DNA from 3 places in the Candidatus Pantoea soli genome. Region 1 is predicted to be linked to each of the others. Evidence: predicted binding sites of a transcription regulator. Region 1 holds the regulator's gene; each other region holds the start of a gene.

Region 1 (9,860 bases):
ATGACCGGATCGGTCACGCCCAGCCGGCCCGCTTTGGCCAGCTCACCAAAGAAGTCCAGCGCCGGTTTAAGGTTTTTTTCGTCGCCGCCCAGCGCATAGCTGGCGGCCAGCACGCCGTTAGCTGCCTGAGCAGCAGTACCGACATCACCGATAGTGACCACATACTTACCTTTTTTCAGATCGGCCCAGCTGTGCGGGGCATCTTTCACCTGCTGCTTGTCAATCAGGAAGGCGATGGTGCCGGTATAGGCCAGCATCCAGTTGCCCTCAGCGTCTTTGGCCCAGGCGGGGATTTGATCCCAGTGAGCCGGCTTATAAGGCTGCGCCAGCCCTTTTGCGACGGCGACAGGACCAAACGCCGCGCCCACATCCCCGATATCCGCGCTGGCGTTCTCTTTTTCTGCCGCAAATTTGGCCAGCTCCTGCGCTGAAGACATATCCGTGTCGCTGTGCTTCAAACCATATTTTGTGCTGAGATCGTTCCAGGTGTCTTTCCAGTTGGCCCAGCTGTCTGGCATGCCAACGCTGTTAATCTGACCCTCGGCGCGCGCGGCTTTTTCAAGGGCGGCGAGGTCATTATCGGCAGCGTGCGCGGCGGGCAGCGCAAGCAGAACGGCACTGGCTACTACAGAGGAGATAAACGCTTTCATCTCGATTGCTCCGGGTGTAAGTTGTGGGTCGTCTTGGTCTAGTCCAGCAAGAACCGAGCCAATGTAGCCCGGCAAGATGAAGGTTTTATGACCGGGTGGATGAAATGAGGAGTGGCGCGTCGTTCCACATGCGGTACCGCGCGCTAAAACGTGGGATGTGCCTTGTCACAGTGTAGTCATCGAACTGTCATAGTGCAGTTTTGCCCCGAAATGAGGCTGAAAAAATGTCGTCGAAAGCTGCAGATGTGATCGCCAGCGCATTGCGCGCGCGCATTGAAAACGGTGAGTTTGCCAGCGGACGCCTGCCGGCGGAGCGCACACTGAGCGAACACTACGCCACCACACGCATTACCCTGCGGGAGGCGCTGGGCCAGCTGGAAGCGCAGGGGATCATTTACCGCGAATTACGGCGCGGCTGGTTCAGGGCACCGCCGCGGCTTATCTACAATCCTTCGCATCACAGCCATTTTCACGCTATGGCGCTGGAGCAGGGGCGCGTGGCCAGCACGCAGGTGATTGAAGCGCGCGAAGTCCCTGCGCAGCTGGCGATAGCACGGCATCTGCAGCTGCAGGAAGGAGATACGGTTTACCGCATCCGCCGGTTGCGCCGCATTGACGGGCGCGCAGTGCTGTATGTTGAGCACTACCTGAATCCCGCCTGCTTTCCCGGCTTGTTAGCCGAAGACCTTACGTGCTCGCTGACCGACCTCTACGATCAGCGCTATGGCATTCGTTACGGCGGGGCACGTTTTACCATCCTGCCGGGGCCGCTACCGCCGCGTGCTGCGCCCGCCCTGAACGTGGCCAGCGGCACGCCGGGTCTGTTGATTACGCGCATCAATCGTGACCAGCATAACCGGGTGATTGATTGCGACTGCGAATTCTGGCGCTACGACGCGCTGTGTGTGGCGGTTGAGGTGTGATGTATTGTGATTCAGATCACATTACAGCATGATAGCGCCTGACGGTTTCCGTAACGAAAGGCGCAGTAAAAATGACAACAAAATCAACGGCTGGACAGTTTATCGCGACGGTCCTGCAGTGGGTACTGAATATCGGCCTGATGATACTGGCGGTTATTCTGGTGGTGTTTCTCGGCAAAGAGACCATCCATCTGGCCAATGTGCTGTTCAGCACCGGTGAGCAGGCTTCGTCTTACCTGCTGATTGAAGGCATTGTGATCTATTTTCTCTATTTCGAATTTATTGCGCTGATTGTGAAGTATTTCCAGTCGGGCTATCACTTCCCACTGCGCTATTTTGTCTACATCGGCATCACGGCGATCATCCGCCTGATTATCGTCGACCATAAAAATCCGTTCGATACGCTCTGTTATGCGGGCGCGATCCTGATACTGGTAGTGACGCTGTGGCTGGCGAACAGCAACCGGCTGAAGCGCGAGTAGCCACCCGCCTGCCGGGCCGGTGGCACAACCGGTCGTGCTACGTTCATGCGGGTGCGTTACACTAGGGCAACTTTTTTTCCGGAGATGCCCTGATGTCGCACGACGCACTGCGCCAGCTTCGCGCACTGCACTGGCTGCCTGCCGCTTCCCCCTTACTTTCGCCGGCTGTGCTCGACTGGCTGCTGGAAGAGGATTCCATGACGCGCCGCTTTGAGCAGCATTGTCAGCAGGTGACGGTAAAGCTGCTGCGCGAAGCATTTGTACCGGCTGCTGACATTCCGGCAGAGGCGGCATTTTTACCGGCGGATGCCCGCTTCTGGCTGCGTGAAATTGTATTATGCGGCGATGGCGAACCCTGGCTGATTGGCCGCACGGTGGTGCCGGAAAGTACGCTGAACGGCCCGGAGCAGATGCTGCAGCACCTGGGGACGCGCCCGCTGGGTCGCTATCTGTTCTCCTCTTCCACACTGACCCGTGATTTCATTGAGCCTGGCCAGATTGAGGCATTATGGGGCCGGCGCTCGCGTCTGCGCCTCTCCGGCAAACCCCTGTTACTGACCGAACTGTTTTTACCGGCATCGCCGCTGTATCGCTCATCAGAGCAAGGATAAGACTCGTGCAAAAAACACTGACTATGAGCAAGTGGCAGGCTTACAGCCGCCTGATGCGCATCGATAAACCAATTGGGACGTTGTTGCTGATGTGGCCGACGCTGTGGGCGCTGTGGCTTTCCGGCATGGCGGTACCGCCGCTCTCCGTGCTGCTGGTCTTTGTGCTGGGGGTGTTTGTGATGCGCGCCGCAGGCTGTGTCATCAACGATTACGCCGATCGCAAGGTTGACGGGCACGTCAAACGCACCGCATCGCGGCCGCTGGCGAGTGGCGCAGTATCAGAGAAAGAGGCAAAGCTGCTGTTTGTGGTGCTGGGGCTGGTGGCCTTTGCGCTGGTGCTGACCATGAACCGCATGACGATTCTGCTCTCCTTTATTGGCCTGGCGCTGGCCTGGGTTTATCCCTTTATGAAGCGCTATACGCACCTGCCGCAGGTGGTGCTGGGGGCAGCTTTTGGCTGGGCAATTCCGATGGCCTGGGCAGCGGTTAGTGAGTCCTTACCTCTGGTGTGCTGGCTGGTGTTCTTTGCCAACATCTGCTGGACAGTGGCTTACGATACGCAATATGCCATGGTGGACAGGGATGACGATGTGAAAATCGGGGTTAAATCCACCGCCATTCTGTTTGGTCGCTTCGACAAACTAATTATCGGCCTGCTGCAGCTTGCCACGCTGGGACTGATGGCGCTCACCGGGCTGATTCTGCATCTTAACGGGGCATTTTACTGGTCGCTGCTGGTGGCAGGCGGGCTGTTTGTCTACCAGCAGAAGCTGATTGCGCAGCGCAACCGCGAGCAGTGCTTCCAGGGCTTTCTCAACAATAACTTTGTCGGGCTGGTGCTGTTTATCGGCGTGGCGCTGAATACACAGCCGTTTATCGATCTGTTTTGATCGGGCCTGGCCGCCGCGCCAGTCTGAGCGGGTCAGCGTGATAAGCCGGCCGCATCAGAGACGATAAAAAAAGGGCGACCTGACGGTCGCCCTGCGTGTTTCTGCCAGCGGCTATTCGTGTGCCACCGCTGTTTCGATGGTCAGGCGTACATCGCTGGTGACCAGCTCCGCCAGCATCTGCCACATCATATTGGTGCGTTCCCCATCAGCATCACCCGAATCGCTGATATAGCCTTCGTCACGCAGTGACAGTACCAGAGTGGTGAAGACTGCTTTATCGAAGAACTCCGGCGCGTTGATGCCGTGCAGCACTGACAGGCGCTGAGCCAGCGTGCGGCTCTCTTTCTCCAGCGTCCCGCGATTGATGGTCGGTTTCGCGCTGAGTACCGCAAACGTGATGGCGAAACGCTGCAGCGTTTCACGGATACCGGCGGCCAGCAGCTGCAGCGTACGATAACGTGACGCGCATATCTTCAGCCGGCCTTCCTGCTGCGACACCAGCCCCTGACGCGCCATTTCGGCACAGAGTGCATTCAGCAGCGCAGGCAGTTCGCTGCTGTCCCAGCGCAGGAACAGCTCACTTTTCAGCAGCGGATAGACCAGACTGACCTGACGCAGTAACTCGGCCTCGCTGATTTCGCGGTGCTGCTGCACAATCGCGGCAATCAGGGAAGGCATCACCAGCATGTGATGAATGTTGTTGCGGTAATAAGTCATCAGTACTGCCTGCTCGCGCGGCAGAATGATGATATCGCCAATGCTGTCCTGCTCGGTTTCAAACTTGTTCATGCCCATGGCGTGATCGAGCAGCGCTTCTGCGCTCAACGCCGGCACGGTAGATTCCGGCGAATAAGGCACGTTGCGCAGCAGCTGCGTGTAGCACTCCAGCTGCTCAATCAGCTGTTCCCGCGTCAGTGAACGCTGACGTGACGCCAGCAGCGCGGTCACGCACAGGTTCATGGCGTTTGCCGCTCCCGCTTCATTGATGCGCACCATCAGACGGCCGGCAATGTCATTTACGACAGGTGTCATCCACGCCGGACGCTGCGGGTCAATGGGATCGATGGCGTCACGCCATTCCGGAACGTGCTTGTTCAGGTAGTTCACCAGCGGCAGGGGTTCGCCGAAGTTAACATAGCCCTGACCGAGGTTGCGCAGCTTGCGCAGCCCGCGCACCATCTGCATGAACCCTTCTTTTTCTTTGGCCGCACCGCGCAGCTCTTTGGCATAGGTGCCCACTTCCATCACATGCTCATAGCCAATATAGATAGGGACGAAAGTGATAGGGCGGCTGCCGCCGCGCAGCAGCGCCTGCAGCGTCATCGACAGGGTGCCGGTTTTCGGATCGAGCAGACGCCCGGTGCGTGAACGGCCCCCTTCGACAAAATACTCCACCGAATAACCGCGGCTGAACAGCTCGCCCAGGTATTCGCGGAATACCGTAGAATAGAGTTTGTTGCCTTTGAAGGTGCGGCGAATAAAGAACGCGCCAAGGCGGCGGAAAATCGGGCCGGCGGGCCAGAAGTTCAGGTTAATCCCGGCGGCAATGTGCGGCGGCACCAGTCCCTGGTGATACAGCACATAGGAGAGCAGCAGGTAGTCCATGTGGCTGCGGTGACAGGGCACATAGACGATTTCATGGCCGTCCTGCGCCAGCTGGCGCACGCGCTCGCCACCGTTGACGTTGATGCCCTGATAAAGTCGGCTCCACAGCCAGCCCATGACCCGATCCGTTACGCGAATCGCTTCATAGGAGAAGTCCGCTGCCACTTCTTCCATCATTTCAACGGCGTTCTGCTGCGCTTTCTCATGCGAAATCTTCTTGCTGCGCGCTTCATCTTCTACCGCTTTTTCAATCGCTTTGGACTGCAGCAGCTTATTGAATAGATCCTGACGCGCCGGCAGACGCGGGCCCACCGCCGCCAGCCGCTGACGGGCAAAATGAATACGCGCCACGCGTGCCAGTTTCTGCGCAATCGACTTATCCGTACCGTGTTCGGTCGCCATCTGGCGCAGGGAAACGGTTGGCGAGAAGCGCACAAAGCTGTCGCGGCCGTGCCATAAAATGGCGAAGAACTTCTGTACCCCATTCAGAATGCGCAGATGAGGCGTCTCTTCGCCCTGCACCTCACGCCCTGGCGCACGGCCGAACATCACGGCCACCGGCAGCATCTGCACATCCAGCCCGGGGTTACTGCGATGCAAATCCAGATAGTCGTGGAACAGCTTTACCGACTCCGGATTGGCGACAAAATAGGGGAATACGCGCGGACCGTCGTGAATAAACACATGACGCGGCAGCAGCGCACCATCGATCTCCAGCGGCGCCAGCGGATCGGGCAGATCGAGTTTCAGACATTGAGCGCGCAGCGTCAGCAGATCTGCCTTTGAATCATAAGGCAAAACATACATCACCGGGCGGGTCGGATCGATGCCGTGTTCTGAAATCGGATCGGTCGGAATGACCTTACTTTTTACCAAAATAGAGAGTGGTAAATTCAACAATTTGTAATAGAGTTTACGCCAACCTGACATAGACAACTTGAAGCCTCTTGTTAGCAAAGCGCGGCAAGCATACCAGAAAGTGCAGCGAAGATCTGTGGCCTGACCATTTCGCGCTGCCCAGACATTGACGTCAAAACCACTTAAGGGTTCCACATACATGGCAAATAACGTCACCGGTATTCAGAGAATTGTAAAAGCAGCCGGTTACTCGTGGCAGGGGCTGCGTGCAGCCTGGCAGCATGAAGCTGCGTTTCGCCAGGAGGCTATCGCTGTGCTGGTTGCCATTGTCATCGCCTGCTGGCTGGACGTGGAAGCGATAACGCGCGTGCTGCTGATTGGTTCTGTCGTACTGGTGATGATTGTAGAAATCCTTAACAGCGCCATTGAAGCCGTAGTGGACCGTATCGGCCAGGAGCGGCATCCGCTGGCAGGCCGTGCGAAAGATATGGGCTCTGCGGCGGTTCTGCTGGCCATTCTACTGGCGCTGTTTGTCTGGATCACGCTGCTCTGGTCGCATTTGCGATAAACATTCCGGATTCATCAAACCGCTGATTTTTCCCCCGGTTTCGGTTTTCATTTCGCCAATACCTGTATATACTCACAGCGACTGTATAAACAACCAGGGGGCGGGATGAAAGCGTTAACCAGCAGGCAGCAACAGGTCTATGATCTGATTCGCGACCATATTAATCAGACGGGCATGCCGCCAACGCGTGCTGAAATTGCTTCGCAACTCGGCTTCCGCTCGCCGAATGCTGCCGAAGAGCACCTTAAAGCCCTGGCGCGTAAAGGCGTCATTGAAATTGTCTCTGGTGCGTCACGCGGCATTCGCCTGCTGATGGAAGAAGAGGTCAGCGAAGGCCTGCCGCTGATCGGTCGCGTCGCTGCCGGTGAGCCTCTGCTGGCGCAGGAGCACATCGAAACGCACTATCAGGTGGATGCAAACCTGTTCAAACCTTCGGCGGATTTCCTGCTACGCGTCAGCGGCATGTCGATGAAAGATATCGGTATTATGGATGGCGATCTGCTCGCTGTGCATAAAACCCAGGAAGTGCGTAACGGCCAGGTTGTCGTGGCGCGCATTGACGACGAAGTCACCGTAAAACGCTGGAAGAAGCAGGGCTCCATTGTGCAGCTGCTGCCGGAGAACAGCGATTTCCAGCCCATCGTCGTGGATACCCGTGAACAGTCGCTGACGGTCGAAGGCCTTGCCGTAGGTATTGTGCGTAACGGTGAGTGGCTCTGATCGTCACGTTGCAGTAATCCCCCCGCTGTGGCAGCACGCGTGTGCTGCCCGCAGTCTGCCTTTTTACGCCTCCTGAACCCCTCTGTGCAGCCTTATGCGCTATCAGCAGGCTGACGATCGTCAACAAGGGAATGCGCTGATGCGGCTGTTTTCCTCCTCCGATAAAGCACTGTGGCGGCTGGCGCTGCCGATGATCCTGTCGAATATCACCGTCCCGCTGCTGGGTGTGGCAGACACTGCCGTTATCGGCCATCTCGACAGTCCGGTTTATCTGGGTGGCGTCGCCACCGGCACCACCGCGACCAGTTTTATTTTTATGCTGCTGCTGTTCCTGCGCATGAGCACCACCGGGCTTACCGCTCAGGCGCTGGGCGCCGGCGATAAATCTGCGCTGGCCCGGTCGCTGGTGCAGCCGCTGCTGATTGCACTGCTTGCCGGGATGGTGCTGATGCTGCTGCGCCTGCCGGCCAGTAGGCTGGCAACCCTGCTGATGGGCGGCAGCGCGGAAGTGCAGCAGCAGGCACAAATCTTTATGCATATTCGCTGGCTGAGCGCTCCCGCCACGCTGGCAAATATGGTGATCCTGGGCTGGCTGCTGGGCGTGCAGTATGCGCGTGCGCCGGTGGTGCTGCTGATTGTCGGCAATCTGGTGAACATCCTGCTCGATCTGCTGCTGGTGCTGCACCTGCACTGGGGCGTAGCTGGCACCGCCGCCGCCACGGCGCTGGCGGAGTATGTCACGCTGGCAGTGGGTCTCTGGATGGTCGTCCGCGTGCTGGCCCTGCGCGGGATCACCTTTAGCCTGCTGAAACGCAGCTGGCGCGGCGATGCCGGCCGGTTGTTCCGGCTTAACCGTGACATTATGCTGCGCTCGCTAATGCTGCAGATCTGCTTTGCTTCGCTCACCATGCTGGGCGCGCGTATCGGGCCAGAAGTGGTGGCGGTTAACGCCGTCTTACTGATGTTTCTGACGTTTACCGCCTATGCGCTTGACGGTTTCGCTTACGCCGTGGAAGCCTGCTCGGGTGAGGCCACCGGTGCGCGCGATCGTGAGCGTTTACTGGCTGTCTGGCAGGCCGCCTGTCGTCAGGCGGGCATCGTCGCTCTGCTGTTTGCCGCTATTTATGCCTGCAGCGGCGCGCAGATTGTGGCCCTGCTGACCTCCCTTACCTCGCTGCGCGAAATGGCCGATCGCTATCTGCTGTGGCAGGTCATTCTGCCGCTGACAGGCGTATGGTGTTATCTGCTGGACGGCATGTTTATCGGCGCAACACGCGGGCGGGAAATGCGTAACAGCATGATGATCGCGGCGTCCGGATATGGTGTGACGCTGCTGACGGTGCCCTGGCTGGGCAATCATGGCTTGTGGCTGGCGCTGGCGGTGTTTCTGGCACTACGTGGTCTGACGCTCTGGCTAATGTGGCGGCGCCACTGGCAGCATGACAGCTGGTTCACCGTCTGAATAAGCGCAGCGCGGGTTCAGATTAATCTGTAACGTCTGCAAAATCCGAAGCGGCTACTATAATTATCTTAAACGACGCAAATAAGTAGCGCGTTGTGTCGATGTTTTCCCTGAATTACAGGTGATCATCGCATTTCACTCAGGAAGACGTGGAGGATTATGATGAACAAAGACGAAGCGAGCGGTAACTGGAAACAGTTCAAAGGCAAGTTCAAAGAAAAATGGGGCAAGCTAACGGATGATGACCTCACCGTGATTGAAGGCAAACGCGATCAGCTTGTTGGTAAAATCCAGGAGCGTTACGGCTACGCCAAAGACGAAGCCGAGCGCGAAGTCAGCGACTGGGAAAGTCACAACAAAGACTACCGCTGGTAGGTCTGCCACTTTATGGATGAGGCGCCTGCCCGCTGATCGGCCGATCAGCCTGGCACAGGGATGTGCCGGTTACCCTTTTCGCGTTTTTTTCCCGCTTTCTGCAGCATGGTCATGATGACAGTTCTCCTGTTGCGTACAGGCTGCCACTTCCGCACAATCACCGCATAAACCATGCGCTTCAATCACACTGTGTCGCAGGGTAAAGCCGGTCTGTTTTGCCAGTCCCTCAATGATGTTTTCCACGCCGTGCGCATGCTTTTCGTTAACCGCAGCACAGCGGTCGCACACCAGCATGACCGACGTATGTGCCGGCTCATCGAGATGGTGGCACACCACGTAGCTGTTATTGGATTCAACCCGGTGGATAAATCCCTGCTCCAGCAGAAAATCCAGTGCACGGTAAATGGTCGGCGGCTTTGCCTGCGGCTCACTGAGGCGCAGCTGATCCAGCAGATCGTAAGCGCTGACTGCTCCCTTTTGTCCGGCCATGAGTCGCAGCACTTCTGCACGTTGCGGTGTGAGACGCACGCCGCGCGCCAGGCAAAGTGATTCTGCCTCAGTGAGAAGTTGTTCGGGCGTGAGAGTGGTCATAAGCATTCTCCTGGAAACGGGTGATGTTATTTTATCACACTCGCGATTGCCGTGCCGGGAAAGCATTTTCTCTTCCCTGACAGGAAAGCGCCTGAAATTTCAGCAGATTAATCATTTTTTCTAAT
Region 2 (9,860 bases), 570 kb from region 1:
CGGTAATCAGGAGCAGAAAATGGTGCATCATCATGAAATCTCCGCGCGGGCGCAGGCAACCGGTGAGCAACTGGCGCAGCAGCTGCTGACCCATGCGGTGTGGCGCGCCCCGAACCAGCCGGTGACGCTGGCGGGCGACCAGAGCGACAGCCCGTTCAGCTTTAGCCGTACGCCGGCATGGCAACAGGACAAGGCGCAGCGCCTGGCGCTGGCCAGTCTGCAGCTGCGTTTTCTGACTCATTGCGAAACCCGTCTTGCCAGCGGCCACCACGGGCCAATGGGATTTGATGTCGGCAGTGCACTGGCCGATCTGCTGATTAATTACTGTGGTTTACCGGGTCTGCTGCCGCCGCGTGAGGCGGCGGATGCGCGCGAGCAGCGCCTCAGCGATGTTCACGCCTTATGGGACAGCTTCGCCCATCATTTCGTGGCGCAGTTCGGACAGCATCCGCAGGATGAATTTGCCGGCACAGAGGCTGCCGGGCTGTTTCTGCAGCAGGTCTGGACCGACGCCATTGGCTACTGCGCCATCGGGTTGCTGCGCCGCAGCGCCGGCGCGGCGCGGCTGGCAGATTTCTGTGCTATCCGTGATGACGCGATGCGCGCCGACTGTGTCAGCCACTGCCGGACGCTGGGAAGCGCACTGCTGCTGGCCGCGCCGCATATTGCCGATGCTGATGCGCTGATTGCCCGTATTCGGCAGGCAGGCTAAATAAAAAAGCCTCCGGACGGAGGCTTTTCTCTTTTTACGCGGCTTCGCTGGGCCGCGCCTGAGGTTTGCTTTGCGGCTTCGGCGCCGCCAGCGCTTCCGGTGCAAACTCATCGACATTGATGGCTTTCAGCCGGCTGGCTTCGGCGCGGGCCAGCACGCTGGCTTCTGCCTCGGTGATCCAGCCCTCTTTCAGCGCGCGCTGCGCCAGCGCATCCAGACGGGTAAACGACAGATTTTTCTTCTGCTGTTTACACAGCCGATCGTGAATCACCTCAGCCGCCATGACATCCTGCAGCGCCTGCTCCAGCTGACCTGCCGGGTTGTGTTCGCTTGGCGTCAGGTACTGACCGCGGCCCAGCCGGGTGCGGGTGGCAGACGGCAGCTGCAGCAGTTTTGCCAGCGTATGATCCAATCTGTCGGACGGTGCCGGGCAGTGACGGCCGCCAGCAAAAATCACCATGCGCAGCGCACCGGCCACCAGACGCTGCGGGAAGTTGCGCAGCAGATCGTCCATCGCCACTTCAGCCTGATGCAGGGCATCCTTTACGCCCCAGTGCACCAGCGGCAAATCGGCTTCATTGCGGCCTTCATCGTCGTAGCGTTTCAGGGTGGCAGAGGCGAGGTACATCTGGCTCAGCACATCGCCAAGGCGCGCCGAGATACGTTCGCGGCGTTTCAGGCTGCCGCCTAATACCGCCATGGAGACATCTGACAGCAGCGCCAGATTCGCGCTCAGGCGGTTGATCTGCTGATAATAGCGTCGGGTGACATCTCGGGTCGGTGCGGCGCTGGTGCGGCCGCCGGTCAGGCCCAGCCACAGGCTGCGTACCAGACTGCTGCCAACGTGGCCGACGTGGCTGAACAGCGCGTGATCAAACAGGGCCAGATCGTTTTTCGCGGCTGCGTCCATCTCCGTCAGCACCCATGGATGGCAGCGGATCGCACCCTGACCAAAGATAATCATGCTGCGCGTCAGGATGTTGGCCCCTTCCACGGTGATGGCGATGGGCGCACCCTGATAGGCACGCGCCAGGAAGTTGTTATCGCCCAGCATAATGCCTTTACCACCGGCAATGTCCATGGCGTCAATGATGGCGCGCTGGCCACGATGGGTGCAGTGATATTTTACAATCGCCGACAGTACCGCCGGTTTTTCACCCAGCATGATACCGCTGGTGATCAGCGTGGCAGCAGCATCCATCACGTAGGCATTACCGGCGATACGTGCCAGCGGCTCCTCGATCCCTTCCATCTTACCGATAGAGACTTTGAACTGACGGCGGATATGCGCATATGCACCGGTGGCCAGCGCCAGACTTTTCAGGCTGCCGGTTGAGTTTGAAGGCAGCGTGATGCCGCGTCCGACGGACAGACACTCCACCAGCATACGCCAGCCCTGGCCGGCCATCGCCGGGCCGCCGATGATGTAGTCAATCGGCACAAAGATGTCTTTTCCGCGCGTGGGGCCATTCTGGAACGGTACGTTCAGCGGGAAGTGGCGTTTGCCGATCTCAACGCCCGGCGTGTGCGTCGGGATAAGCGCACAGGTAATGCCCAGCTCTTCCGTCTCACCCAGCAGATGATCGGGATCGGACAGTTTGAATGCCAGGCCCAGTACGGTGGCGATCGGGGCCAGCGTGATATAGCGTTTGTTCCAGGTCAGGCGCATGCCCAGCACCTGCTGACCCTGCCAGTCACCCATGCACACCACGCCGGTATCCGGAATGGCACCGGCATCAGAACCCGCTTCCGGGCTGGTCAGCGCAAAGCAGGGAATTTCATCGCCGCGCGCCAGCCGGGGCAGGTAGTGATCCTTCTGCGCATCGGTACCATAATGCTGCAGCAGTTCACCCGGGCCGAGTGAGTTAGGCACACCCACGGTGATCGCCAGGATGCCTGACACGCCAGCCAGTTTCTGCAGTACCCGCGCCTGGGCATAGGCGGAAAACTCCAGCCCGCCGTACTCTTTTTTGATGATCATGGCAAAGAAGCGATGCTGCTTCAGGTAGGCCCACAGCTCAGGCGGCAGATCGGCCATTTCATGCGTGATTTCAAAATCATTGGCCATGCGGCAGGCTTCTTCTACCGGACCATCCAGAAACGCCTGCTCCTCTTCCGTCAGGCGCGGCTGCGGATAGTTGTGCAGTTTCTGCCAGTCCGGTTTGCCGCGAAACAGATCGCCTTCCCACCAGGTCGTCCCGGCATCGATCGCTTCTTTTTCCGTGCGTGACATTGGCGGCATCACCTTGCGGAAACGGTGCAGCACCGGTCCGGAGAACAGACTGCGACGCATAGCGGGCAGGTTAAACGGCAGCAGGATAATCGCCAGCGGCAGCAGCAGCCATGGCGTCCATAAACCGGCGGCAGCCAGCGCCGCGGTCCATAACAGCACAATGGCGCTACTGAGACGCAGTGAAACCTGATGGTAGAAGAGAACGCCGACCAGTAGCAGCGTTGCGATAATCGAGGCAAGCAACATAATGAACCGCTCCGTAAGTAGTAAGAGGTCTGACCTGTTGGTAACAGGTTTAGAGCAGCGGCGGCGATTTAGCAATCTGTTTACACCGCAATTACAACGGATCTCACAAAATCGCCATAGCGTGCCCGCACAACCGCCGCTGCTGCGACCGCGCCGCGCTTTTCCTGCGTGCGGGCGCTTTGCGGCGTTGCGCCATTCCGTTAAACTTGCCGGGTCAATTTATCCTCTGAAGGACACCGCTATGTATCAGGACATTATTCGCTCAGAACTCAACGAAGCAGCCGATACGCTCACTAAATTCCTGAGTGATGAGGCGAACATTCACGCCATTCAGCGTGCTGCGGTACTGCTGGCCGATAGCTTTAAAGCCGGCGGCAAGGTGCTCTCCTGTGGTAACGGTGGTTCACACTGCGATGCCATGCACTTCGCTGAAGAGCTGACCGGACGCTACCGTGAAAACCGTCCTGGTTACCCGGCGATTGCCATCTCCGATGTCAGCCATATGTCCTGCGTCAGCAACGATTTCGGCTATGACCACGTCTTTTCACGCTATGTGGAGGCGGTGGGGCGCGAGGGCGATGTGCTGCTGGGTCTCTCGACCTCTGGCAACTCGGCTAACATCATTAAAGCGATAGACGCGGCGCGCGCGAAGGGCATGAAAGTGATCACCCTGACCGGCAAAGATGGCGGCAAAATGGCAGGCAGTGCCGACATTGAAATTCGCGTGCCGCACTTTGGCTATGCCGACCGTATTCAGGAGATCCACATCAAGGTGATCCATATCCTGATGCTGCTGATTGAAAAAGAGATGGTTAAGTCATGACGTGTGCCTCCTGCGCTGGCGGGAGGTTCTGCTAAGGCGGTAGCTATGTGCGAATTGCTCGGGATGAGCGCCAATGTCCCTACGGATATCTGTTTCAGTTTTACCGGTCTGGTGCAGCGTGGCGGTGGGACCGGGCCGCACAAAGATGGCTGGGGCATTACCTTTTATGAAGATAAAGGCTGCCGTACGTTTAAAGATCCCCTGCCCAGTTTTAACTCGCCGATTGCCCGTCTGGTACAGGAGTACCCGATCAAGTCACATTCGGTGGTGGCGCATATCCGTCAGGCTAATCGCGGTCAGGTTTCGCTGGAGAATACCCATCCGTTTACCCGTGAGCTGTGGGGACGCAACTGGACCTACGCGCACAACGGCCAGCTGAAAGGGTATCGCCAGCTGGAGACCGGACATTTCCGGCCGGTAGGCGAAACCGACAGCGAAAAAGCGTTCTGCTGGATCCTGCACAAGCTGGCAACGCGCTACCCGAGGACGCCCGGGAACTGGCCGGCGGTGTTTCGCTATGTGGCGGAGCTGGCCACGGAGCTGCGGCAGAAGGGGGTGTTCAATATGCTGCTGTCGGATGGACGTTATCTGATGGCGTTCTGCTCCACCAATCTTTACTGGATCACGCGGCGCGCGCCCTTTGGCAAAGCCAAGCTGCTGGATCAGGACGTGGAGATTGATTTTATGCAGCAGACCACGCCCAGAGACGTGGTCACGGTCATTGCCACACAGCCGCTGACAGGCAATGAAACCTGGCACCGGATAGCGCCAGGGGAGTGGGCATTATTTTGCCTGGGTGAGCGCGAGGAATGATTTCGACGCCGCGTCCGGTGTGCCGAGCACCGGCGTGTTATTCACCGCATACTGACCGGTTGCCGTGACATTCACGGTCGGCGGCACATGGTACTGTGCGAAATACGCGTAGCCAGGCTGCAGCTCACGCCAGAAGCTGATGTAAGTCGAGTAGCGATGGCGCTGCATATTGCTTTCCGTCATGCGGAACGGGTAGATATTCACCTGCACATCCTGCTGACCATTACGCAGCGCGGCGTTTACGTAGGTGTAGATCTCATCCATCGACGCATTGGTCATCGCATAGCAGCCAATCGAAACACAGTCGCCGTGAATCATCAGATAGTTGCCGTTATAGCCTTTGGCACGATCGTACTGATTCGGGAAGCCGGTATTGATGGCCCGGTAAAAACGGCTGTCCGGTTTTAACTGATTAAGCCTGACGTTATAAAACCCTTCCGGGCTTTTAAAATCGCCCTGACGGCGCTTTGGCCCCAGGCCGCCGGAAAAGTTGCAGATGCGGTAGCTGTCCAGCAGACGGAACTCATTGCCGATTTTGCCGTAGAGTTCCAGCGTCCGCTCTTCCTTGAAGATCTGAATAAAAACTGGCGTGCCAAGTAATTGTTTCTTTAACTCTTTGCTCACCGGAGCCAGAGGCTGCGCTGGTTCCGGAGTGATTGCCCAACTAAGGACTGGCATAAGAATCATCGCAAGCAATAGTGCGATTCTGCCCATTCTGTGTGTACCCTGAAGTGAAGAGAAACGGTGACGCAGCGCGTCGCTGGATTGCATTATCGGAAATATCCGCTACCGCAGCGCAACATTATCATTGTCTGGCTTTTAATCAAGTCAGAGTCTTGGAAAATCGCGCAATCTGAGAGAGAAGACGGCCAGAATTTTGTAAACTTTATTCTGTCCCGCCACAAATATTGCCGTTCCTTTTCGCTGCTGTATACTTATCCAGTGTTTGGGAGGGGCAGATGCGCAAAATCATACATGTTGATATGGACTGCTTTTTTGCTGCCGTTGAGATGCGTGATGATCCCACCCTGCGTGATATTCCCATCGCCATTGGTGGCAGTCGCGTCCAGCGTGGCGTCATCAGTACGGCCAACTACCCGGCGCGCAAATATGGCGTGCGCAGCGCGATGCCCACCGCGACAGCGCTGCGCCTCTGTCCGCATCTGCGCCTGTTGCCCGGCCGCTTCGACGCCTATAAAGAAGCGTCGCGCCAGATTCGGGAAATTTTTACGCGCTACACGTCGCTCATCGAACCGCTGTCGCTGGATGAAGCCTATCTGGATGTCACTGACAGCCCGCACTGTCAGGGATCGGCCACGCTGATGGCGCAGGCGATTCGCGCCGATATCGCGCGCGAAACCGGGCTGACGGCCTCTGCGGGCATTGCTCCGATTAAATTTCTCGCCAAAATCGCCTCCGATCTCAATAAACCCAACGGCCAGTTTGTGATCACACCGCAGGCGATGCCGGATTTTCTGCTGACGTTGCCGCTCAGCAAAATTCCCGGCGTCGGTAAGGTGGCTACGAAAAAACTGGAGGAGATGGGCATGCACACCTGCGCCGACGTGCAGCAGGCCGATCTGGCCCGCCTGCTGAAGCGCTTTGGTAAGTTTGGCCGCATCCTGTGGGAGCGCAGCCACGGCATTGACGATCGCGATGTGGTGGTCGAGCGCGAACGTAAATCGCTCGGCGTGGAGCGAACGCTGATGGAAGATATCCACCACTGGGAGCAGTGCCTGGAGATTATTGATTTCTTATATGCGGAGCTGGATCGCCGCCTGACGCTGATTCGCCCGGACAAACAGATTGCCCGTCAGGGGGTGAAGCTGAAGTTTAACGATTTTCAGCAAACCACGCAGGAGCACAGCTGGCCGGTGCTGAACAAAGAGGACATGATTGCCGTGGCGCGGAAAAGCTGGGAGGAGCGGCGTGCCGGACGCGGCGTGCGGCTGGTAGGCCTGCATGTCACGCTGGTGGATCCGCAGCTGGAGCGGCAGCTGGTGCTGGGCTGGTAAAACACGCCGCTGCATGACGCTTCCCCGCCGCGCGGGCAGGGAAGCGTTCAGTACGCGGAATCAGGCTTTTTCCGGGACGACATTCAGCAGCGCCGTCAGCAGTTTCCAGTACAGACCGACGCTCTCAATGTGCACCTGCTCATCCGGCGAGTGCGGGCCCGTGATGGTCGGGCCAATTGAGACCATATCCATGTTCGGGTAGGGCTTCTTGAACAGACCGCACTCCAGTCCCGCATGAATCACCTGGATGTTCGGCGTTTTGCCAAACAGCGCTTCATAAGTCTTACGCGTCAGCGCCATGATGGGCGAATCGGCATCCGGCTGCCAGCCCGGGTAGCCGCCTTTTGGTGCGGTTTTCGCACCGGCCAGCGCGCCCAGCGAGGTCAGGGTTTCCACCACCCAGTCTTTGCCGGTGTCAATCAGCGAACGAATCAGGCAGATGATCTCTGCGCTGTCCTGCGCCATCGTGACCACGCCGACGTTAAGCGAGGTTTCCACCACGCCTTTCGCCACGTCGGAGTTGCGAATCACGCCATTCGGCGTGCTGTTGAGCAGGTTAATGAAACGGTCACGGCTGTCTGCGGTCAGCGCCTCGCCCTGATGCGCCAGCGGCTCGCTCACGACGGTCACATTTTTCTCTTTCATGCCCAGCTCATTTTGCAGCGTGGCCTGGAAGTGTGCCGCCGCCGATTTCAGCGCATCCACTTTGTGACTGTCGACGGCTAGGGTGGCGAAGGCTTCACGCGGGATCGCATTACGCAGCGTACCGCCGGTAAATGAAATCAGACGGATATCCAGCTCAGCCGCGTGGGCCGCAAGGAAGCGTGCCAGCAGTTTGTTGGCATTGCCGAGGCCAAGGTGAATATCTGCACCGGAGTGGCCGCCTTTCAGACCTTTCAGCGTCAGCTTCAGGGTTTCAAAGTTTGCCGGAACCGCCTCGCGCTGCAGCGGCAGGGTGGTGATAAAGTCAATGCCTCCGGCGCAGCCCATGTAGATCTCACCCTCTTCTTCAGAATCGGTGTTGATCAGGATATCCGCCTGCAGCCAGTCAGGCTGCAGACCAAACGCGCCGTCCATGCCTGACTCTTCGGTCATGGTCAGCAGCACTTCCAGCGGACCGTGGGTCAGGCTGTTGTCAGCCAGCACCGCCAGTGCCGAAGCCATACCGATGCCGTTATCGGCACCCAGCGTCGTGCCGCGCGCTTTCACCCATTCGCCATCGACATACGGCTGAATCGGATCTTTCGTGAAGTCGTGCACTGTGTCGTTGTTTTTCTGCGGCACCATATCAAGGTGCGCCTGCAGCGCGACCGGGGTGCGGTTTTCCATGCCTGCGGTGGCGGGTTTGCGGATCAGGATATTGCCAACCTGATCGCGTTCGACCCAGAAACCTTGCGCTTTCGCCCAGCCAACCACGTACTCGGCCAGCGCTTCTTCATGATATGAAGGGTGCGGAATGGAACAGATTTTTGCGAAGATATCCCACAGCGGCTGCGGGGAAAGTTGAGACAATTCAGACACAACGCGTCTCCTGTGTCAGCGCGGCGGACAAACCGCTCGCACGCGGGTTTCCAGTAAAAGATCGCCGTCAGCACATCTGACGTGATGGGCCAGAGAATATCACTGTTTATCGCCGGGTGCGCACCGGGCGCGCTAAAAACCTGCAACCAGTGTGACGGGTGCTGGTTTTTAACGCGTCAGATCCTTATAATCTCGCGCAACCTTTTCCCCCTTGCATATTTTTAAGCCAATTTTATTGGCCGGGATTCCTTTTATGAGCGAAAAATACGTCGTCACCTGGGACATGCTGCAGATTCATGCCCGTAAACTGGCCCAGCGCCTGCTTCCTGTGGAACAGTGGAAGGGCATCATCGCGGTCAGCCGCGGTGGTCTGGTTCCGGCATCGCTGCTGGCGCGTGAACTGGGTATTCGCTATGTCGATACCGTTTGCATCTCCAGCTACGATCATGACCATCAGCGCGAAATGAAAGTACTGAAGCGTGCCGAAGGTGACGGTGAAGGCTTCGTGGTGATTGATGACCTGGTGGACACCGGTGGCACGGCGCAGGCGATTCGCGATATGTACCCGAAAGCGCGCTTCTGCACCATCTTCGCCAAGCCGGCAGGCCGTGCGCTGGTGGACGACTACATTGTCGACATTCCGCAGAACACCTGGATCGAACAGCCGTGGGATATGGGCGTGGTGTACATTCCGCCTATCGTCAAAAGCTGATTGATTTCACGCAAACAACGCCCGGTTATGCCGGGCGTTGTGCTTTCTGCGCCTCGCGCACCGCTGCCGGGTGCAGTAAACTTCAGGTCATTGCCGCCTCTGCCGCAGGAGACCTTTATCATGACCGGGAAAAACCTCAGCGAAGAACTCTTCAAACCCCGCTTTAAACACCCTGAAACCTCCTCTCTGGTACACCGTCAGCATCACCCGGCGGCGCAGGTGCACAACACGCTGGAAGGGGATACCCAGCGCGGCTGGTATCGCATGCTGAACAAGCTGCTGTGGACGTGGCGCGGCCTCTCTCCGCAGGAGATCAGCGAAGTGCTGGCGCGCATCGCCATCAGCGACGCCGACCATACCGATCCGGCGCTGCTGGACACCGTGATTGGCTATCGCAGCGGCAACTGGAACTTTGAGTGGTCGAAGCAGGCCGCGCTGTGGCAGCAGAAGGCGCTGCAAAACGCGCAGGCCGGGGAAGCGGGGCAGCAGTGGCTGCACGCCGCCAGCCTCTACAGCCTGGCCGCTTATCCTTATATAAAAGGCGATGAACTGGCTGATCAGGCACAGGTGCTGGCCAACCGCGCCTATGAAGAGGCGACGCAGCGTCTGCCGGGCGAACTGAAAGCGCTGACGTTTCCGATCAGCGGCGGCAGCCCGGTCACCGGCTTTCTGCACATGCCCGCCCGGGTCGCCGCACCGTATCCCACCGTGCTGCTGTGCGGCGGTCTTGATGCGCTGCAAAGCGATCACTATCGCCTGTTTCATGATTATCTGGCGCCACGCGG
Region 3 (9,860 bases), 880 kb from region 1:
GAGCAGATGAGTGAGCAGACCCAGGCGATGTGTTTCATGGCGGGTGCAAACTCAATTTTTTACGGCTGTAAACTGCTGACCACGCCAAACCCGGAAGAGGATAAAGATCTGATTCTGTTCCGCAAGCTGGGTCTCAATCCGGAACACACCGCCACCACGGCGGGCGATAATGAACAGCAGCAGCAGCTCAACCACCAGCTGATGCAGGCCGACACGACGCAGTTCTACAACGCGGCGGTCTGAATGGGCTGGTCCGAACGCATCACGCAGGCGCTGACGGCGCGACGCGCGGCCGATGGCTGGCGTCAGCGCCGGCGCGTGGAACACAACAGCGTGCGTGAAATCGTCGTCGACGGCCTGAGCTACCGCCACTTTTCCAGCAACGATTATCTGGGGCTGAGCCAGCATCCGGCAGTGATTGCCGGCTGGCAGCAGGGCGCAGCGGCCAGCGGCGCAGGGGCGGGCGCCTCCGGGCATGTGACCGGCTACAGCCGCTATCATGCGCAGCTGGAAGAGCAGCTGGCGGACTGGCTGGGCTATTCGCGCGCGCTGCTGTTTATTTCAGGTTTCGCCGCCAATCAGGCGCTGATCCATCTGCTGGCTGAAAAACCGGACCGGGTGCTGGCGGATAAGCTGGCGCACGCGTCGTTACTGGATGCGGCCAGCCATGCGCCGGCCACGCTGCGCCGCTTTGCGCATAACCAGCCAGCCAGTCTGACCAGGCTGCTGACCACGCCCTGTGCAGGCGCCACGCTGGTGGTTACTGAAGGGGTGTTCAGCATGGATGGCGACAGCGCTCCGCTGGCGGCGCTGGCGGCAGAAACCCGGCGCACCGGCGGCTGGCTGCTGGTGGATGATGCGCACGGCATTGGCATCTGCGGGGCGCAGGGGCGCGGCAGCTGCTGGCAGCAGCAGGTTAAGCCGGAATTACTGGTGGTTACCTTTGGCAAAGGCTTTGGCGTCAGCGGTGCGGCCGTGCTGTGCGATGCGGCCACCGCCGATTATCTTGAGCAGTTTTCCCGCCATCTGATTTACTCCACGGCTATGCCGCCCGCGCAGTGTCACGCGCTGCTGGCTGCGCTGCAGCAGGTACAGCAGGGCGATGCCCGGCGTGAAAAACTGCGCGCTAACATTGCGCGTTTTCGCGCCGGGGCGGCGAACCTGCCGTGGCAGCTGATGCCGTCTGACAGCGCGATTCAGCCGCTGATCGTGGGTGAAAACCACGCGGCCGTGGCGCTGTCACAGCGGCTGGCGCAGGCCGGGCTCTGGGTCAGTGCTATTCGTCCGCCCACCGTGCCGCCTGGCACCGCGCGGCTGCGTATCACGCTGACGGCAGCCCATCATTCCGAAGACATCGACGCGCTGCTGGAGGCGCTGTATGACGCTGCAGATAAATAAACAGGCGGTGGCGCAGGCGTTTGGTCGCGCAGCACCGCACTATGAACAGCATGCGCAGCTGCAGCGCGCCAGCGGTGATGCGCTGCTGGCGCTGGCACCGGCGGCGTTTGGCCCGCATCTGCTGGACGCGGGCTGCGGCACCGGCTGGTACAGCCGCTACTGGCGCGATCGCGGCCGCCAGCTGACGGCGCTGGATCTGTCGCCGGCTATGCTGGCCGCGGCGCGCGCGCAGGAATCGGCCGACGACTATCAGCAGGGCGACATTGATGCGCTGCCGCTGGCCGATGCCAGCGTTGACGGCGTCTGGAGCAACCTTGCGGTGCAGTGGAGCAGCGATCTGCGCACCGCACTGCGCGAGTTTTTACGCGTGACGCGCCCCGGCGGTAGCGTGCTGTTTTCCACGCTGCTGGACGGTTCGCTGCAGGAAGTGCATCAGGCGTGGGCGCAGCAGGATACGCGCCGCCACGCCAACCGCTTTCTCAGCGCCGCGCAGGTGGCGGCCGCGACGGCGGGCATGGCGCTGCGGACGCAGCAGCAGACCATCACGCTGCACTTCCCGAGCGCCCTCAGCGCGATGCAGTCGCTGAAGGGCATCGGCGCCACGCATTTGCATGACGGACGCAGCGGCCATCTGCTGACGCGTCAGCGGCTGGCGCAGCTGGAACAGGCCTGGCCGCGGGATGTACAGGGTTATCGTCTGAGTTATCACCTGATGTATGGAGTACTGAACAAATGACACGCTGGTTTATTACCGGAACCGACACGGAAGTGGGAAAAACAGTGGCCAGCAGCGCACTGCTGCAGGCGGCCGGCGCGGCCGGGCTGCGTACCGCCGGCTATAAGCCGGTCGCGTCCGGCTGCGAAATGACACCTGACGGCATCCGCAACAGCGATGCGCTGGCGCTGCAGCGTTACAGCAGTCTGGAGCTGCGCTATGAGCAGGTGAACCCGCTGGCGTTTATGGAGCCGACCTCTCCGCACATTGTCAGCGCTGAAGAGGGCAGGCCGATCACCTTTGCCGCGCTTTCGGCCGGGCTGCGGGCGCTGGAGCAGCAGGCGGAGTGGGTGCTGGTGGAGGGCGCGGGCGGCTGGTTTACGCCGCTGTCCGGGACGCACACCTATGCCGACTGGGTTGCAGAAGAGCAGCTGCCGGTGATTCTGGTGGTGGGCCTCAGGCTGGGCTGCATCAATCACGCCATGCTGACCGCAGAGGCGGTGAGGGCGCGCGGATTGCGCCTGGCGGGCTGGATCGCCAATACCGTACAGCCGCCCGGGAAGCGTCATGCTGAATACATGGCGACGCTACGCCAGCGTATTGCCGCGCCGCTGCTGGGCGAAATCCCCTATCTGCAGCACGCTGCTGAGTATGAAACCTGCGGGCGTTTTCTGACGCTGCCGGCATAAAACGCAGCGGTGTATCAACAGGGTCGCCTGGCGCGGCGGCCCCGGCTTGCCGCAGCTGTCTGCTTATCTGACGTTGCGAAGGCGGTCAGGTGGCCGTCAGCCACTTGTTCACCGTCACATCATCCAGCTGGGCCACGCGGCCCTGCGCCACGTTTCTTCCACGGTGCAGCAGCAAAAAATAGTCCGCCACGCGCCGGATAAAGGATGCCTGCTGCTCCAGCAGCAGAATGGTCAGGCCGTAATCGCGGTTCAGGCTGCGAATCAGATTGCCCATCTCCTCTTCCAGCCACGGCGACATGCCTTCGGTAGGCTGGTCCAGAATCAGCAGTTTGGGCTGCAGCACCAGCGCACGCGCCAGCGCCAGCTGTTGCTGCTGATCCATTGGCAGATCGCCGCTGCGCTGATGCCGCAGCGAATAGAGCGCCGGGAACAGATCAAACACCATTTCCGGGATGGTGCGGCTGCCATCGTCCTGCGCGGCCAGCAGCGCAATCAGCAGGTTATCCTCCACGCTCATCTGCGAGAAAATATGCCGGCCCTGAGGCACATAGCCAATGCCCATGCGCGCACGCTGCTCAGCGGGCTGCAGCAGCAGATTTTCCGGCGGAAAGCCATCCTCCTGCCAGGTCATGGAACCGCTGTTTACCGGCAGGCGGCCCATAATGCAGTTCACCAGCGTGGTTTTGCCCATGCCCGGGCTGCCCAGCACACCGGTGCAGGTGCCGGGCGGCAGGTCGAGATCCACATCCCACAGAATGTGGTTCTGGCCGTAAAACTGATTCACCGAACGTAAACTCAGCATCTGACATTCTCCTTTCAGCTTGTTTGCCTGAATGCTCCCGCTCTGTGTCGTCTGGCATACAGTCGTGCACGATTATGGGTGGACACGGCTGTGTTGCTGGCCGCAGCCGGACTGGCTTACTGCGTATTACGGTTACTACGCTGCAATTCTCAGGCCAGGTTGGCGATGGCGGGGAAGCTTCCTGCTCTGACTGGCGAAAGGCCCGCAGAATGATGAGGATCACTTAACAATCACTTCAGGTAATAAAGCGGCTGCACTTTGACGGTGCTCACTGCTTAGCGTTTCTGGTGCATTCGGGCGATGATTGGGCAGAGGCTGGATAAATCACTGGCCTTATTGCCGGGCTTCCTGTCACGGATGGCGCATAAGCGTGGTAAAAAGCGGGGTGAAAGCGGCGCAAAGTGAAGGAAAAATAAACGCAAAAAAAAATTTTTCAGCGGGACGGATAAGCGAGGGGAAAATTATACACAGCCGATGGGCGCGGGGCTGGATTCAGTTATCCACCATTCCTGTGGATAACCTTGTGTATTAGCGACTGAAAACCGGGCGCAAGCGAGGAAATACGCGGCCTGCATACATTCTGCTGCGAAACTGGGCTTTGGCGTCATTGCCATTAAAATCAGCGAGTTATTTAAAAGCAACCCTGCGAAATCTCTGGCTTGTCATCTGACTGCAATTTCGTGACGCTCTATTGACAATTGTTAAAACCGTTGCTCATCTGGGGATAACCTTGCGCAACAAACAGTTCGGCTGCGCCGCTTCAGTGCTGCTGAAGCGAACCCCGGTATTTCCCGTCCATCCTGCGCGATATCTGTAAATATATCCAGTATTTTTTTCTGGCAAAATCGCCATAGCAGAGTAGAATTATCAGCCTGCCAGCCGACTTCTTCAGCAGGAACCGCAAAACCATGAGTAAAGTCTTTAAACTCAACTCCGCTTTCAAACCTTCAGGTGACCAGCCTGAGGCGATTCGTCGTCTGGAAGAGGGCCTTGAAGATGGCCTGGCCCACCAGACGCTGCTGGGGGTAACCGGTTCCGGCAAAACCTTTACCGTGGCCAACGTCATTGCCGATCTGAATCGCCCCACGATGGTGCTGGCTCCCAATAAAACGCTGGCGGCGCAGCTCTATGGCGAGATGAAAGAGTTCTTCCCGGAAAACGCGGTGGAATTCTTTGTGTCGTACTATGACTACTATCAGCCAGAAGCCTATGTGCCCAGCTCTGATACCTTTATCGAAAAGGACGCGGCCGTTAACGAACACATCGAACAGATGCGTCTCTCGGCCACCAAAGCGATGCTGGAGCGCCGCGATGTGATTGTGGTGGCCTCGGTGTCGGCGATTTACGGCCTCGGCGATCCCGACCTCTACCTGAAAATGATGCTGCACCTGACGCGCGGCATGATCATCGATCAGCGCAGTATCCTGCGCCGCCTGGCGGAGCTGCAGTACACCCGTAACGATCAGGTATTCCAGCGCGGCACCTTCCGCGTCCGCGGTGAAGTGATTGACATTTTTCCGGCAGAATCGGATGACATCGGCCTGCGCGTCGAGCTGTTTGACGAAGAGGTTGAGCGGCTGTCGCTGTTTGATCCGCTTACCGGTCAGGTGGTGTCAGTGGTGCCGCGCTTTACCATCTACCCGAAAACGCACTATGTGACGCCCCGCGAGCGCATTCTGCAGGCGATGGAAGAGATCAAAGACGAGCTGGCGCTGCGCCGTAAAGTGCTGCTGGAGAATAACAAGCTGCTGGAAGAGCAGCGCATTACCCAGCGTACCCAGTTTGATCTGGAGATGATGAACGAGCTGGGATACTGCTCGGGCATTGAAAACTACTCGCGCTACCTCTCCGGGCGCGGGCCGGGCGAGCCACCACCAACGCTGTTTGATTATCTGCCAGCCGATGGCCTGCTGGTGGTGGACGAATCACACGTTACCATCCCGCAGATTGGCGGCATGTACCGCGGCGACCGCGCGCGTAAAGAGACGCTGGTGGAGTATGGCTTCCGCCTGCCGTCGGCGCTGGATAACCGTCCGCTGCGCTTTGAAGAGTTCGAAGCGCTGGCTCCGCAAACCATCTACGTCTCGGCAACGCCGGGCAACTATGAGCTGGAGAAATCCGGCGGCGAAGTGATTGATCAGGTAGTGCGTCCGACCGGGCTGCTGGATCCGATCCTCGAAGTGCGTCCGGTGGCGACGCAGGTGGACGATCTGCTGTCTGAGATCCGTAAACGCGTGGAGATCAACGAGCGCGTGCTGGTGACAACGCTGACCAAACGCATGGCGGAAGATCTGACCGAATACCTGGAAGAGCACGGCGAAAAGGTGCGCTACCTGCATTCGGACATCGACACCGTTGAGCGGATGGAGATCATCCGCGATCTGCGTCTGGGCGAGTTTGATGTGCTGGTGGGGATCAACCTGCTGCGCGAGGGGCTCGACATGCCAGAGGTGTCGCTGGTGGCCATTCTGGATGCCGATAAAGAGGGCTTCCTGCGTTCCGAACGCTCGCTGATTCAGACCATTGGTCGCGCGGCGCGTAACGTCAACGGCAAAGCGATTCTCTATGCCGATAAAATCACGCCGTCGATGGCACGCGCCATCGAAGAGACCGAGCGCCGCCGTGAGAAACAGGAGCGTTACAACACCGAACACGGCATTGTGCCGCAGGGCCTGAACAAGAAAATCACCGATATTCTTGAGCTGGGTAAAAACGTGGTGAAAACGCGCGGCAAAGGCAAAACCGCTGCGCGCAGCACCGCCGAAGCAGAGGCCAGCTACCTGGCGCTGTCACCGCAGGCGATGCAGAAGAAAATCCACGAGCTGGAAGGGCAGATGCAGCAGCACGCGCAAAACCTGGAGTTCGAGGAAGCGGCGCGGGTGCGCGACCAGCTGCATGAACTGCGCGAGCTGTTTATCGCGGCCTCGTAAATTCGGTGCGCAGCCCGGCCGCGCCGCCGCGTCAGAATGCCTGAATCGCGTGCTCCAGCGCAACGCGCAGCAGCTGGCGGTCATGCCGGTAAGGAATATCGGCGGCCTCCAGCGGTTCGCGCACAATGACCCGGTTATCCACGCCGCGAATATCGGCAGCCGGGCCAACCACGATGGCATCAATCACCCGCTTGCCGATGGCGTTTTCCATAATTGTCAGCTTATCCGCCACCGTCAGACGTGCGGCGGCCGGGCTCAGTTCACGCCCCAGATTGCCGATGAACACCATGGTAGCGGGCGTGCGGCGCAGGGCGCGCGCCATCTCTTCCATCAGCAGAATGGGCATCAGGCTGGTATAGAAACTGCCAGGGCCAATCAGAATCAAATCGGCTTCGGCGACGGCATCCAGCGCTTCACGCGTCGGCGGCACCCTGGGATGAAGCATTAACTCAGCCGGCGCCTGCTTCATCTCATCGATCGCCGTTTCGCCATACACCATGTTGCCTTCCCCATCCAGCGCCACCAGATCCACCGGCTGTTCAGACATCGGGATCAGAAACGCATCCACCTTCAGCAGATTACGAATAATGTTGATCGCCTCCAGTGGCCGGACGCTGAGGTGATCAAGCGCTTTCAGCATCAGGTTGCCGAGGTTATGCCCGGCCAGTTCACCATTGCCGGCAAAGCGGTACTCAAACATGGCGGAAGCCACGCTGGGCTCGGCAATCAGCTGATTAATACAGTTACGCATGTCTCCCCAGGCAATGCCGCCTTCTGAACGCCGGATGCGGCCGGTAGAACCGCCGTTATCGGTGGTGGTGACAATGCCGGTCAGGCGCGAGCCCAGCGGGGCCAGCGCCGACATCACGCGGCCAAGACCGTGACCGCCACCGAGTGCCACCACGCGATCCAAATCTGCCAGGGTACGATTCATGCTGCTCCTTAAGTGCTTATCCTGCCGTTGCGGCGCTTAAGCGGGTAAGTATCACGCTCAGCCGGTCATTTTACCGTATCCGGTAGCGAAAATGCGGTGAAAAAACGTTATGTATCAATATATATAGCGTGAATCGCTGATGGCAGCCTGAGAGATTTCGCGCTACCATCTGTGTTACCGCGTTGTCTTCAATGACAGCAAACTCCCAAGCCTTGCGATCCTAAGTCATATGATATGGATGCCTGGCCGCAGCCACGCGCTGCCAGGGTGCAGAAAGAAATGCCTGCATCTCCCGTACTTTGGAAAGGTGTTCAGGTGCCACAATTTACAGATGCCTATGCGCGCAGCTTCTATTATCTGCGCCTGTCGGTCACGGACGTGTGTAACTTCCGGTGTACCTACTGTCTGCCGGACGGCTACAAGCCGGACGGCATACGCAACAAAAGTTTTCTCTCGCTGGATGAAATTCGCCGCGTAACCCGCGCTTTTGCTGCTGCGGGCACCGAAAAGGTGCGCCTGACCGGTGGCGAACCCTCTATGCGCCGCGATTTCACCGACATCATTGCTGCCGTGCGGGAAAACCCGTCAATCCGCCAGATCGCCGTAACCACCAACGGCTACCGGCTGGCGCGCGACGTGCAGGCGTGGCGCGCTGCCGGCCTCACGCACATCAACGTCAGCGTCGACAGCCTGGATGCGCGCCAGTTTCATGCCATCACCGGCCAGAACAAATTCGCCGACGTGATGGCCGGCATTGATGCGGCGTTTGCCGCCGGGTTTGAAAAAGTCAAAGTCAACAGCGTCCTGATGCGCGACCTCAACAGCCACAGTCTGGAGACCTTTCTGGCGTGGATCCGCACCCGGCCAATTCAGCTGCGCTTTATTGAGCTGATGGAAACCGGTGAGGGCGGCGATCTGTTCCGGCGTCAGCACATTTCCGGTGAAGTGATCCGTGACCAGCTGATCATGCAGGGCTGGCAGCGCCAGCCGCGCGGACGCAGCGACGGCCCGGCCCAGGTGTTCCGCCATCCGGATTATCAGGGCGAGGTCGGGCTGATCATGCCCTATGAAAAAGATTTCTGCGCCAGCTGCAACCGGCTGCGCGTCTCAGCCACCGGCAAGCTGCATTTGTGCCTGTTCGGCGACGGCGGCGTGCCGCTGCGCGATCTGCTGGCTTCGGATGCGCAGCAGGAGGCACTTCAGGCGCGTATTGCCCACAGTCTGGGACAGAAAAAGCAGACGCATTTTCTGCATCAGGGCAACACCGGCATTACCCAGAATCTCTCTTTTATCGGTGGCTGACACAGGAGTTATGGCCATGAGTAAACCGACCGGCGAATTTGTCGCCCTGAATGTGGCAGTGATGACCGTTTCTGACAGCCGCGACGCCAGTAGCGACAGCTCGGGTGACTACCTGCGTGAGGTGCTGGCCGAAGCCGGCCATCAGGTGGTGGATCGCGCGATTGTGGCAGATAACCGCTACCGCATCCGCGCCACGGTTTCGCGCTGGATCGCCAGTGAGGATGTGCAGGTTGTTCTCATCAATGGCGGCACCGGCTTCAACAGCAAAAACAGCACGCCAGAGGCGCTGCTGCCGCTGTTTGACCGCGAAATTGAGGGGTTTGGCGAGCTGTTCCGCATGATCTCCTACGAGGAGATTGGCAGCGCCACGCTGCAGTCCCGCGCACTGGCCGGCCTGGCGAATCAGACGCTGATCTTTGCCGTACCCGGCTCCACCCGGGCCTGCGCCAGCGCCTGGACGCGCATTATTGAAGAACAGCTGGATGCGCGCACGCGTCCCTGTCATTTTGTCTCTCATCTGAAGAAGTTGTAACCATGTCCTCGTTAACGCATATCAATGCCGCCGGTGAAGCCCATATGGTGGATGTCTCCGGCAAAACCGAAACCGTGCGTGAAGCGCGGGCCGAAGCCCTGGTGCTGATGGCCCCGGCCACGCTGCAGATGATCATGGAAGGCCGCCACCATAAAGGTGATGTGTTCGCCACGGCGCGCATTGCCGGGATTCAGGCGGCGAAGCGTACCTGGGAGCTGATCCCGCTGTGCCATCCGCTGATGCTGAGCAAGGTCGAAGTGACGCTGCAGGCAGAACCGGCGCACAGCCGCGTGCGCGTGACCGCGCTCTGTCGTCTGACCGGAAAAACCGGCGTGGAGATGGAAGCGCTGACGGCGGCTTCGGTGGCGGCGCTGACGATTTACGATATGTGCAAAGCGGTGCAGAAAGATATCGTCATCGATCAGCTGCGGCTGCTGAGCAAAAGCGGCGGTAAATCCGGTGATTTCGAGGCGGTGACGCATGATTAACGTACTGTTTTTTGCCCAAGTGCGCGAGCTGACCGGCACGGCCGCCCTGGCGCTGGCCGCAGAGTATGCG

The links. Region 1 encodes LexA, which represses DNA repair genes until DNA is damaged. Its sites were predicted from a motif close to TNCTGTATGTACATACAGNA; they were not measured.
Region 2: a site for LexA is predicted at 5,753-5,772, ahead of dinB (DNA polymerase IV). Genes of this name have one in related genera too.
Region 3: a site for LexA is predicted at 4,414-4,433, ahead of uvrB (excinuclease ABC subunit UvrB). Genes of this name have one in related genera too.

Annotation. Positions count from the first base shown of each region.
Region 1 is NZ_CP032702.1:309,459-319,318, forward strand. It holds gene D8B20_RS01365 (ABC transporter substrate-binding protein) at 1-650, opposite strand, end outside; gene D8B20_RS01370 (UTRA domain-containing protein) at 875-1,573, shown strand; gene psiE (phosphate-starvation-inducible protein PsiE) at 1,645-2,055, shown strand; gene ubiC (chorismate lyase) at 2,148-2,666, shown strand; gene ubiA (4-hydroxybenzoate octaprenyltransferase) at 2,690-3,556, shown strand; gene plsB (glycerol-3-phosphate 1-O-acyltransferase PlsB) at 3,668-6,091, opposite strand; gene D8B20_RS01395 (diacylglycerol kinase) at 6,219-6,587, shown strand; gene lexA (transcriptional repressor LexA) at 6,693-7,307, shown strand; gene dinF (MATE family efflux transporter DinF) at 7,447-8,769, shown strand; gene D8B20_RS01410 (CsbD family protein) at 8,932-9,144, shown strand; gene zur (zinc uptake transcriptional repressor Zur) at 9,214-9,735, opposite strand.
Region 2 is NZ_CP032702.1:875,305-885,164, forward strand. It holds gene D8B20_RS03960 (hypothetical protein) at 20-712, shown strand; gene fadE (acyl-CoA dehydrogenase FadE) at 747-3,191, opposite strand; gene lpcA (D-sedoheptulose 7-phosphate isomerase) at 3,433-4,014, shown strand; gene D8B20_RS03975 (class II glutamine amidotransferase) at 4,060-4,827, shown strand; gene dpaA (peptidoglycan meso-diaminopimelic acid protein amidase) at 4,798-5,541, opposite strand; gene dinB (DNA polymerase IV) at 5,787-6,842, shown strand; gene pepD (beta-Ala-His dipeptidase) at 6,903-8,363, opposite strand; gene gpt (xanthine phosphoribosyltransferase) at 8,617-9,075, shown strand; gene frsA (esterase FrsA) at 9,196-9,860, shown strand, end outside.
Region 3 is NZ_CP032702.1:1,191,240-1,201,099, forward strand. It holds gene bioB (biotin synthase BioB) at 1-243, shown strand, start outside; gene bioF (8-amino-7-oxononanoate synthase) at 244-1,398, shown strand; gene bioC (malonyl-ACP O-methyltransferase BioC) at 1,379-2,134, shown strand; gene bioD (dethiobiotin synthase) at 2,131-2,802, shown strand; gene D8B20_RS05550 (ABC transporter ATP-binding protein) at 2,888-3,604, opposite strand; gene uvrB (excinuclease ABC subunit UvrB) at 4,513-6,534, shown strand; gene D8B20_RS05560 (gluconeogenesis factor YvcK family protein) at 6,566-7,468, opposite strand; molybdenum cofactor riboswitch at 7,659-7,795, shown strand; gene moaA (GTP 3',8-cyclase MoaA) at 7,784-8,770, shown strand; gene moaB (molybdenum cofactor biosynthesis protein B) at 8,787-9,302, shown strand; gene moaC (cyclic pyranopterin monophosphate synthase MoaC) at 9,305-9,790, shown strand; gene moaD (molybdopterin synthase sulfur carrier subunit) at 9,783-9,860, shown strand, end outside.